Linked DNA regions of Salipiger abyssi. The protein of the gene in region 2 binds, or shares a complex with, the protein of the main gene of each other region. Links are inferred from orthologs where the notes say so. Each region holds a gene or a part of one and is shown on either strand. Other genes may lie near its edges.

Region 1 (6,030 bases), 3.5 Mb from region 2 along the record:
TTTTCCGAGAGCTTCACCGCCTCCTCGGGCACGCCGCGCGCCTGCATCACGTCGGGGTGGCTGTCGCGCACGAGCTGGCGCCAGTGGCGGCGAATCTCGGGCATGGGCGTATCGGGCGTCACCCCCAGCACCGCATAGGGGTCGGGCGCCGCATCGGGCACGAAGCGGGCACGCAGGGCGCGGAAATCGGGCTGCGGCACGCCGAAGATCTCGGCCACGCGTTCAAGGAACTGATCCTCGCCGGGGTGGTAATGCCCGTCGGCCACGGCGATGTGAAAGAGCCCCTCCATCAGGTCGCAGACCGGCCCCGTGGAGCTGCCGAACATGCGGCGGATGCGGCGGGCATATTCCTCGAACCCGGCCACGTCCTGCCGGGCGAGGTTGAAAACCCGCGCCGCCGCCTTCTCGTCCTCGGGCGCGATATAGAACACCTCGCGGAAGGCGGCGACCTCGTTGCGGGTCACCTGCCCGTCGGCCTTGGCCATCTTGGCCGACAGCGCGATCACCGCGATGGTAAAGGCCACACTGCGTTCGGGAGGCTGGCGCAGACGGTCAAAGACCGCGCCCAGCCCCTCGCCCTTGGCCAGCGCGGAAAGCGCCTCGGAAATGCGGGTCCAGATCGACATGGGAGGATATTACGCTGTCCGCGCGGAACTGTCAGGGCGGCTCAGAGAAATTTCTGCATCAGCACAAGGTCCATCCAGCGACCGAACTTGTAGCCGACCTGCGGCAGCCGTGCCGTCTCGCGGAAACCGATGGCGGTATGAAAGGCCACGCCCTCGGGGTTTTCCGCCGAAACGCCGGCAAAGAGCGAATGCACCCCCTGCCCCCGCGCCACCTCTTCGAGCGTGCTCATCAGCGCGCGGCCCGCACCGCGCCCGCGCGCGGCGGGCGACAGGATGATCGTGTGCTCCTTGGTGCGCGCATAGCCGGGGCCGGCGCGGAAGGGAAAGAAGGTGGCAAGGCCCAGCAGCGCGCCCTCCGCCTCCGCCACCTGAAAGGCCGGGCCGCGCGTGGCGATATCGGCGGCGAGGCCGGTTTCGGTCTTGAGTTCGGTGCTGAAGGTGATGGCGGTGTTTTCGATCCACGGGTTCCAGAGCGCCACCAGCGCCGCTGCATCCTCCGCCCGCGCCGGGCGGACGATCATTGCAGGATCCTCACCTGACCCTGCGCATTGCGCAGCTCGGCCCGCAGCCCCGGCGCGTCGCCCGTCGCGAAGCGCACCAGCGGTGCGTCGAGATACGGCACCAGCAGCGCCTCCAGCGCTTCGGCCTCGGGATGGGTGACGACCAGCCGGGCCAGCGTGGTGCCGGAGGCCGAGAGCATAGCGCCGGCGGGCACCGGGCTGCGCCACTCGATCAGCGCCGGGAACATCCCGTCAAAGGGCAGCATGCCGTCCTCGGGCACCGACATGACCCAGCGCAACCGCCCGCGCGACAGCTCGACCGGGCGCCCGGCCATGGGCAGCGCCGCGAGCGCGGCGTCCATATCCGTCACCCGGCAGATCCACTTGTCCAGACGCGCCGGCCCCTCGAACCGGTCGAGCCCGAACCAGCGCGGCTCCTCCGGCGGGGGGGCCGCAGGGTCGATGGACATGGCTTCGAGATAGAGCCCGTGCCCCAGCCCCAGAAGCTGGTTATGGGTGCCGTAGCGCGGGTGTTCCCCGCCCGGCAAAAGCGGCATGCCAACCGCCGCCTCGGAATGCGCGACCGCCTCTTCCAGGCTCTCGCCCAGCACCGCGATGTGATCCAGCTGAAGCTTCATCCGCCATCCGCTCGTCCTGACCCGTTCGACCCAAGATAGGGCGCGGAAATCATTAAGGAAATGGCAAAAATGCACAAGCGACCCAAACGCATGCGCCGGACCGTGTGGATTTTGTGTCTCTCCGGAGGTCGGACGGGCCGGTTTCGGCCCGTCCGGGAGAGGTTTACGTAACGCCTTTACGCGGCGATCAGCCCCGCGCCTCGCGGATCAGCTTGAGGATATCCTGCGCCGCGTCGGGGATATTGGTGCCCGGGCCGAAGATCGCCTTCACCCCGGCATCGTAGAGGAACTGGTAATCCTGATGCGGGATCACCCCACCGCAGATCACGATGATATCCTCGGCCCCCTGCGCCTTCAGCGCGGCGATGAGCTGCGGTGCCAGCGTCTTGTGGCCGGCTGCCTGCGACGAGATCCCGACGATATGCACGTCGTTGTCGATGGCGTCCTGCGCCGCCTCTTCGGGGGTCTGGAAGAGCGGGCCCACATCGACGTCAAAGCCGATATCGGCAAAGGCCGTGGCGATCACCTTGGCGCCCCGGTCATGGCCGTCCTGCCCCATCTTGACCACCAGCATACGCGGGCGGCGGCCTTCTTCCTCGGCGAAATCGTCCACCGCCTTCTGGATCGCGGCAAAGCCCTCGTCGCCCTCGTAGGCGGCGCCATAGACGCCCGCGAGCGTCTTTACCTCGGCCCGGTGACGGCCGAACACCTTTTCCATCGCCATGCTGATTTCCCCAACGGAGGCCCGGGCACGGGCCGCTTCCACCGCGGCTTCCAGCAGGTTGCCGCCCTCTTTCGCGCGCCGTTCCAGCTCGGCCAGCGCGGCGTCGCAGGCGGGCTGGTCCCTCTCGCTGCGGATACGCTCCAGCGCCTTCACCTGACCGTCACGCACCTTGGCGTTGTCGATATCGAGAATGTCGAGATCGTCTTCTTTCTCGAGCCGGTACTTGTTGACGCCGACGATCACGTCGTCGCCCCGGTCGATATCGGCCTGACGCCGCGCCGCCGTCTCCTCGATGCGCAGCTTGGGCATGCCGGAGGCCACCGCCTTGGTCATGCCGCCCATCTCGTCGACCTCCTCGATCAGCTTCCACGCCGCCTCGGCCAAATCGGCGGTGAGCTTTTCGACATAGTAGGAGCCCGCCATCGGATCGACGACCTTGGTCACGCCGGTCTCTTCCTGGAGGATGAGCTGGGTGTTGCGCGCGATCCGCGCCGAGAATTCGGTCGGCAGCGCGATCGCCTCGTCGAGCGCGTTGGTGTGCAGCGACTGGGTGCCGCCCAGAACCGCGCTCATCGCCTCATAGGCGGTGCGGATGACGTTGTTATACGGGTCCTGCTCGGCCAGCGACACGCCAGAGGTCTGGCAGTGGGTACGCAGCATCTTGGAGCGGGCGGATTGCGCCCCCAGCTCGGTCATGATGCGCGCCCAGAGCATGCGCGCGGCGCGCAGCTTGGCGATCTCCATGAAGAAGTTCTTACCGATGGCAAAGAAGAACGACAGCCGCCCGGCGAACTTGTCGATATCCATGCCGGCATCCATTGCCGTCTTCACGTATTCCTTGCCGTCCGCCAGCGTATAGGCCAGCTCCTGCACCAGGTTCGCGCCGGCCTCCTGCATGTGATAGCCGGAGATCGAGATCGAGTTGAATTTCGGCATCTCGTTCGAGGTATATTCGATGATGTCCGAGATGATCCGCATCGAGGGTTCGGGCGGATAGATATAGGTGTTCCGCACCATGAACTCTTTGAGGATGTCGTTCTGGATCGTGCCCGAGAGCAGCGCGCGGTCGTGGCCCTGCTCCTCGCCGGTGACGATGAAGTTGGCCAGCACCGGGATCACCGCGCCGTTCATGGTCATCGAGACCGAGACCTTGTCGAGCGGGATGCCGTCGAAGAGGATCTTCATGTCCTCGACGCTGTCGATGGCGACGCCCGCCTTGCCGACATCGCCCACCACGCGCGGGTGGTCGCTGTCATAGCCCCGGTGGGTGGCAAGGTCGAAGGCCACGGACACGCCCTGCTGCCCGGCGGCCAGCGCCTTGCGGTAGAAGGCGTTTGATTCCTCCGCCGTCGAAAAGCCGGCATATTGCCGGATCGTCCAGGGGCGCCCGGCATACATCGTCGCCTTGACGCCGCGGGTGAAGGGCTCGAACCCCGGCAGCTCGCCGATCTGCGGCAGCCCTTCCACGTCCTCGGCGGTATAGAGCGGCTTGACCTCGATGCCTTCCAGCGTGTCCCAGGTCAGATCCTCCAGCGGGCGGCCCCGCAGCTCCTTTTCAGCGAGATTGCGCCAATCGTCCGTCTTGGCTGTCATCGTCTTGTCCTCTCTCTCTGGGAGCCGGCGGCCAGTTGATCCTGTCCTGTCCGGGCTCCGGGTCTTCCGTCAGTCGGGCCAGACCATCCGCCCCGGCGCGCAGCCAGAACAGATCGTCCGCATAGGTTTCGCGCAGGCGGGCGGCCTGCCCGGGCGAGAACGGCATCCAGCGCCCCTCGCCCTCGGGCAACGCAGCGGCGGCCGCGCCGCGTTCGGCCAGCAGCACCCGCAGCCGTGCCAGATCGGGCCCGCGATGTTCCCAGATCCCGCCGGACGGCAGCGGCGGCGCAAAGCGCAGCCCCGCCGCATGCATCAGCAGCCGGTCGGGGCGCGACGCAAAGCGTTCGAAGGGCGTGACCAGCAGCTCCGTTCCCGGCAGTGCCGCGGCGATATCGGCGATCACCGGGCGCCAGCTCTGCTCGCGCGCCGCCAGCGCGTCGATCTGCGCCACATCCGGCGGCGGCAGGCCGCGCCCGACGAGAAAGGCCAGCGCCGAGGCCCACCACATCTCGGGCGAGCGGATCTGCAACACCGTGCGGCGCACCGGGCCAAACGCCTCCGCCACCCGCGCCAGCCGCTGGCCGGCCTGCGGATAGGGTCGCCGCGCGCGCAGGCAGGCGCGCGGACTGCCCAGCATATCCTCGTCCGTGACCAGCAGCAGCGGCAGCTCGCGCCGCGCCGAGGCCGCGACCGCAAGCCGGACCCTCCCCGTGGCGCGCCGCGCCGAGGCCGCGACCGCAAGCCGGACCCTCCCCGTGGCGCGCCGCGCCGCCACCGGATCGGCAGACGGCGCCATCAGCCCGTGAAACAGCCCGTTGCGGGTGCGCCACGGCCCCCAGAAGCCGACGCCCTGCCCCGCCAGAGGCGCGTCGGCGCCGCGCAGATAGGTCTGAAACGTGGTCGAGCCCGCGCGATGGGCCCCGAGATGCAGGACGATGTCCATTCCGGTCCGTCTCCATATGGGAAATCCGCGCCATCATGCGCCCCTCCCCATGAGAAACCGGTTAAGTCCGGAAAAATTCGCGCGCGCCGCTGCGAAACGCTGTGCAGAGCCGGCGCGCGCGCCTATATCTGAGGGTATGAAGCGCTGCATCACCCTTGTGTCGATTGGATTTTTCACCCTCACCGCCGGGCTCGGCGCGGCGCAGGGCGCCGAACCGACCGAGGCCGAGACGATCCGCCCCGCCGATGAGGCCACGCTGGAGGAGTTCCTCTGGATCAAGCGCCCGCTGGTGGTCTTTGCCGACAACCCCGCCGATCCGCGATATGTGCAGCAGATGCAGCTCATCACCGAGCGGCTCGATGCGCTGGAAGAGCGCGATGTGATCGTGATCACCGACACCGATCCCTCGGCGCGCTCGCCGATCCGGCGCAAGCTGCGCCCGCGCGGCTTCATGTTCACGCTGATCGCCAAGGACGGCACGGTCATCATCCGCAAGCCCGCGCCCTGGGACGTGCGCGAGATCTCGCGCTCCATCGACAAGCAGCCGCTGCGCCAGCAGGAGGTGCGCGACCAGCACGGGACATTGCAACAATAACTCCGCCCGCGCCGACCGCCGCGCCAGGACACCAGCCCGCCCTCCGCCGCCGTGATGGCGACGGGCAGACCGGCATCGTGTCTCAGCGCGGCGTGCATGGGATCACTCGAACTCCATGATCACATCGTCGACGGCGAGGCTGTCGCCCGGACCGGCGTTGATCTTCTTCACGGTGCCCTTGCGTTCGGCGCGCAGGATGTTCTCCATCTTCATCGCCTCGACGGTGCAGAGCGCCTGGCCCTCCTGCACCTCGTCGCCCTCGGCCACGTTCATCTTCACGATGAGGCCGGGCATCGGGCAGAGCAGCATCTTGGAGGTATCCGGCGGCAGCTTTTCGGGCATCAGCCGGGCGAGCTCGGCCTGGCGCGGGCTGCGCACATGCACCTTGAGATCGGCGCCGCGCGAGCGGAT
Region 2 (2,997 bases):
TGTGACCCGTCATCGGGCCTTTGCCGGTCAGTTCGCATACGCGCGACATGGGTCCATCCTCATCGTCTCGGGGCGAAAATCCGGCTCTGGCAGTCTGTGCCGTTCCTTCGCCAATATGAAAGGGCGCCACAGCGGCGCCCGGAAATCTGGTCGGGCTTCTCTAGCCCCAAGCCCCCGGCGCGTCAAGCCCTTCTCCGGCAGGCTTTCACCCCTTGTTCACAACCGGCACCGCCGCCGCGCCGAGCGCGGTGAACCGCGCCGCGAGCGCCGGCCTGCCGTGCCGCTCGGCAACCCGGCGCATATGGTCGAAATAGCTCGGCGACAGGCGCCGCGCGGCCCGGTGCCCGGCGATCAGCCGCGCCGCATCGACCCCGCCATGCACCAGCTCCGCCTGCATCTGCGGAAAGAACCCGCCCTGCCGCAGCACCCGCGTCGGCGGGTGCCCGCCCCCGGCCAGCCGGCAGATGCGCAGGCGCGGAAAGATCACCTGGGCCATCAGCGCGTGCCGCAGGTCGTTGGCCACGAAGGGATCGCAGAGCACCGCCCCGCGCAGCGCCGGGCTGCCATGCCGCGCCAGATCGCCGAGTGCGGCGTCGAATCCCTCCGCCTCGCGCCGATAGCGCCGGTCGAAGGGCACTAGCTCCGGCGCGATGGAGATCTGCGGCGAGATCGCGATCACCTGCGCGATGTTCAGCGCCGCCGAAAACCGAAAGGCGCCGTAGCCGCCCATGGAAAACCCCATCGACACGACGCGCCGGAATCGCTGCGCCAGCTCGCGCAGCACCGCCTCCAGCGCCTGTGTCTCGTCATTGACGAACCAGTCGTTCCAACGGCTCTGGATATGCAGATGCGCATAGCCGCGCGCGGTAAAGGCGCGCACCGGGCGCACGGTGTCGAAATCGCCGGGCTCGCCGATGCGCTGGCGAAAACTCACGAAAAGCCGCTTGTTGCCGCCCTTGAAGAGATCGGCCCGCAGCAGCGCGCCGTCGAAGACGCGCTCGCTCTTCATGCGCCGGGGGTCTCTCCCAGATAGGTCTCGAGCAATTCATCGGCAGCGGCGGCGGCGCTGATCCCGCCCTCTTCCACCTGATGCGCCAGCGCCGTCATGGCGCCCTTCACGGGTTCGCGCCGCAGCCGCGCCAGCAGCCCCTCGCGCACCTCGGATTCGAACCAGAACCGCGCCTGCCCGGCCCGGCGCGCGGCGAAATGCCCGGTCTCGCGGCGCCACTCGGTCAGCGCCTGCATCTCGTCCCAGGCCTTCTGCAAGCCCTCCTCCTCCAGCGCCGAGACGGTCAGCGCCTTGGGAAAGCCCTGCGGATCCTGCGGTCGCTTGCGCAAGAGCCGCAGCGCGCCCGCGTAGTCGGCGCAGGTGCGCGTGGCGGTGGCCTTGAGATCGCCATCGGCCTTGTTGATCAGGATGATATCGGCGGTCTCCATGATGCCGCGCTTCACCCCCTGCAACTCGTCGCCGCCCGCCGGCGCCAGCAGCAGCAGGAAGAGATCCGACATCTCCGCCACCACGGTTTCCGACTGGCCCACACCAACGGTCTCGATGAGAATCACGTCGAATCCGGCGGCCTCGCAAAGCCCGATCGCCTCACGGGTCCGCCGCGCCACGCCCCCCAGTTGCGATTGCGCCGGCGAGGGCCGGATAAAGGCATTGGGATCGCGGCTCAGCCGCTCCATCCGGGTCTTGTCGCCAAGGATCGAGCCGCCCGAACGCGCCGAGGACGGGTCCACCGCCAGCACCGCCACTTTCAGCCCCTGCGCCGTCAGCATCATGCCGAAGGCCTCGATAAAGGTGGATTTCCCCACCCCCGGCGTGCCCGAAAGCCCGATACGCAGCGCCTCGCGCCCGGCGCCGCGCAGCTTTTCCAGCAGCTCCCGTGCCGCCGCCCGGTGATCGGCCCGCCCGCTTTCCACCAGCGTGATCGCCCGCGCCAGCGCGCGCCGCTCGCCTTTCAGAATGCGTTCCGCCAGATCGCCGATATCCATGCCGTCCACCTCGTCAATTCCGCCTCCGAAATGACCCGCCCCGCGCCGCGATGTCCACCCCCTGCCGGCGCCTGTGCGTCTTCTCTTTCACAAATACGCAAAATGCTCCCGGCAGCCAAAGGCACCGCCGCGATGGACCCCGCCCGCCACATGCGCCATAAGCCGCGCCATGGACCGCCTGCCCATCGACGCCGCCCTGCCCGAGCTGATATCCGCCCTGCGCGATGCCGGCCGCGCCGTGCTGCAAGCCCCGCCCGGCGCCGGCAAGACCACCCGCGTGCCGCTCGCCATGCTGGAGGCCGGCCTCACGCCACAAAAGATCGTCATGCTGGAGCCGCGCCGCCTCGCCGCCCGCGCCGCCGCCGCGCGCATGGCCGAGACGCTCGGCGAGGCCCCGGGGCAAACCGTCGGCTACCGCATCCGCGGCGAGGCCAAGGTCTCGAAAACCACCCGCATCGAGGTGGTGACCGAGGGCATCCTCACCCGCATGATCCAGTCCGACCCGGAGCTTTCCGGCATCGGCGCGGTGATCTTCGACGAGTTCCACGAACGCTCGCTCAATGCCGATCTCGGCCTCGCGCTTTGCCTGGAGATCGCCGGCGCCCTGCGCGACGACCTGCTCCTGCTGGCGATGTCGGCGACGCTCGACGCCCAGCCGGTGGCCGATCTCATGGCCGCCCCCATCGTCACCTCCGAGGGCCGCGCCTTTCCGGTCGAGACCCGCTGGCTCGACGCGCCCCTGCCCAAGCGCCAGCGCTTCGAAGACGCCATGGCCGATCTCATCGCCCGGGCCGCGTCCGAGACCGAGGGCGGCATTCTCGCCTTCCTGCCCGGCGAGGGCGAGATCCGCCGCACCCAGGCGCTGCTGGCCAAGCGCCTGCCGAAAGACATCCAGATCCGTCCGCTCTTCGGCGCCATGGAGTTCGCCGCCCAGCGCGCCGCGATCCGCCCCGAGACGCAGGGCCGCAAGCTGGTGCTGGCCACCGCCATCGCCGAAACCTC

What was found. Proteins that work in one complex are often made in the same cells at the same time.
Region 1: the proteins of meaB (region 2) and scpA are in contact, whole or in part, in a crystal structure (PDB 8DPB), measured with the Methylorubrum extorquens proteins. The link is inferred for Salipiger abyssi from one-to-one orthologs. Residues at the interface, in SOR26638.1 of Methylorubrum extorquens: Arg20, Ala21, Ala24, Arg25, Thr28, Ser32, Arg33, Arg34, His37, Thr98, Gly99, Gly100, Ser101, Ile102, Leu103, Lys106, Thr107, Ala110, Ala113, Ile114, Asp115, Arg116, Ala118, Phe119, Ile120, Arg121, Pro122, Pro124; in SOR27001.1 of Methylorubrum extorquens: Glu577, Glu578, Asn579, Asp580, Gly581, Arg582, Arg583, Arg585, His596, Ala604, Ser605, Ala608, Asp609, Gly611, Phe612, Asp613, Val614, Asp615, Ile616, Gly617, Pro618, Leu619, Glu625, Arg628, Gln629, Val631, Glu632, Asn633, Asp634, Glu661.

Annotation. Positions count from the first base shown.
Region 1 is NZ_CP015093.1:670,498-676,527, forward strand. What follows is about bases 1,517-4,516. They hold scpA (methylmalonyl-CoA mutase), read right to left. Parts: upstream 4,082-4,516; coding sequence 1,952-4,081; downstream 1,517-1,951. Other genes in these bases: Ga0080574_RS06810 (VOC family protein), read right to left, coding at 1,517-1,764; Ga0080574_RS06820 (hypothetical protein), read right to left, coding at 4,044-4,516. Outside these bases: Ga0080574_RS06800 (molecular chaperone DjiA), read right to left, coding at 1-626; Ga0080574_RS06805 (GNAT family N-acetyltransferase), read right to left, coding at 668-1,147; more of Ga0080574_RS06810, read right to left, coding at 1,144-1,516; more of Ga0080574_RS06820, read right to left, coding at 4,517-5,024; Ga0080574_RS06825 (DUF4174 domain-containing protein), read left to right, coding at 5,161-5,619; Ga0080574_RS06830 (acetyl-CoA carboxylase biotin carboxylase subunit), read right to left, coding at 5,722-6,030. UniProt on the Escherichia coli protein: Catalyzes the interconversion of succinyl-CoA and methylmalonyl-CoA. Could be part of a pathway that converts succinate to propionate.
Region 2 is NZ_CP015093.1:4,196,002-4,198,998, forward strand. It holds meaB (methylmalonyl Co-A mutase-associated GTPase MeaB), read right to left. Parts: upstream 1,996-2,997; coding sequence 1,006-1,995; downstream 1-1,005. Other genes in the region: rpmB (50S ribosomal protein L28), read right to left, coding at 1-49; Ga0080574_RS24005 (alpha/beta hydrolase), read right to left, coding at 206-1,009; hrpB (ATP-dependent helicase HrpB), read left to right, coding at 2,165-2,997. UniProt on the Escherichia coli protein: Binds and hydrolyzes GTP. Likely functions as a G-protein chaperone that assists AdoCbl cofactor delivery to the methylmalonyl-CoA mutase (MCM) ScpA and reactivation of the enzyme during catalysis.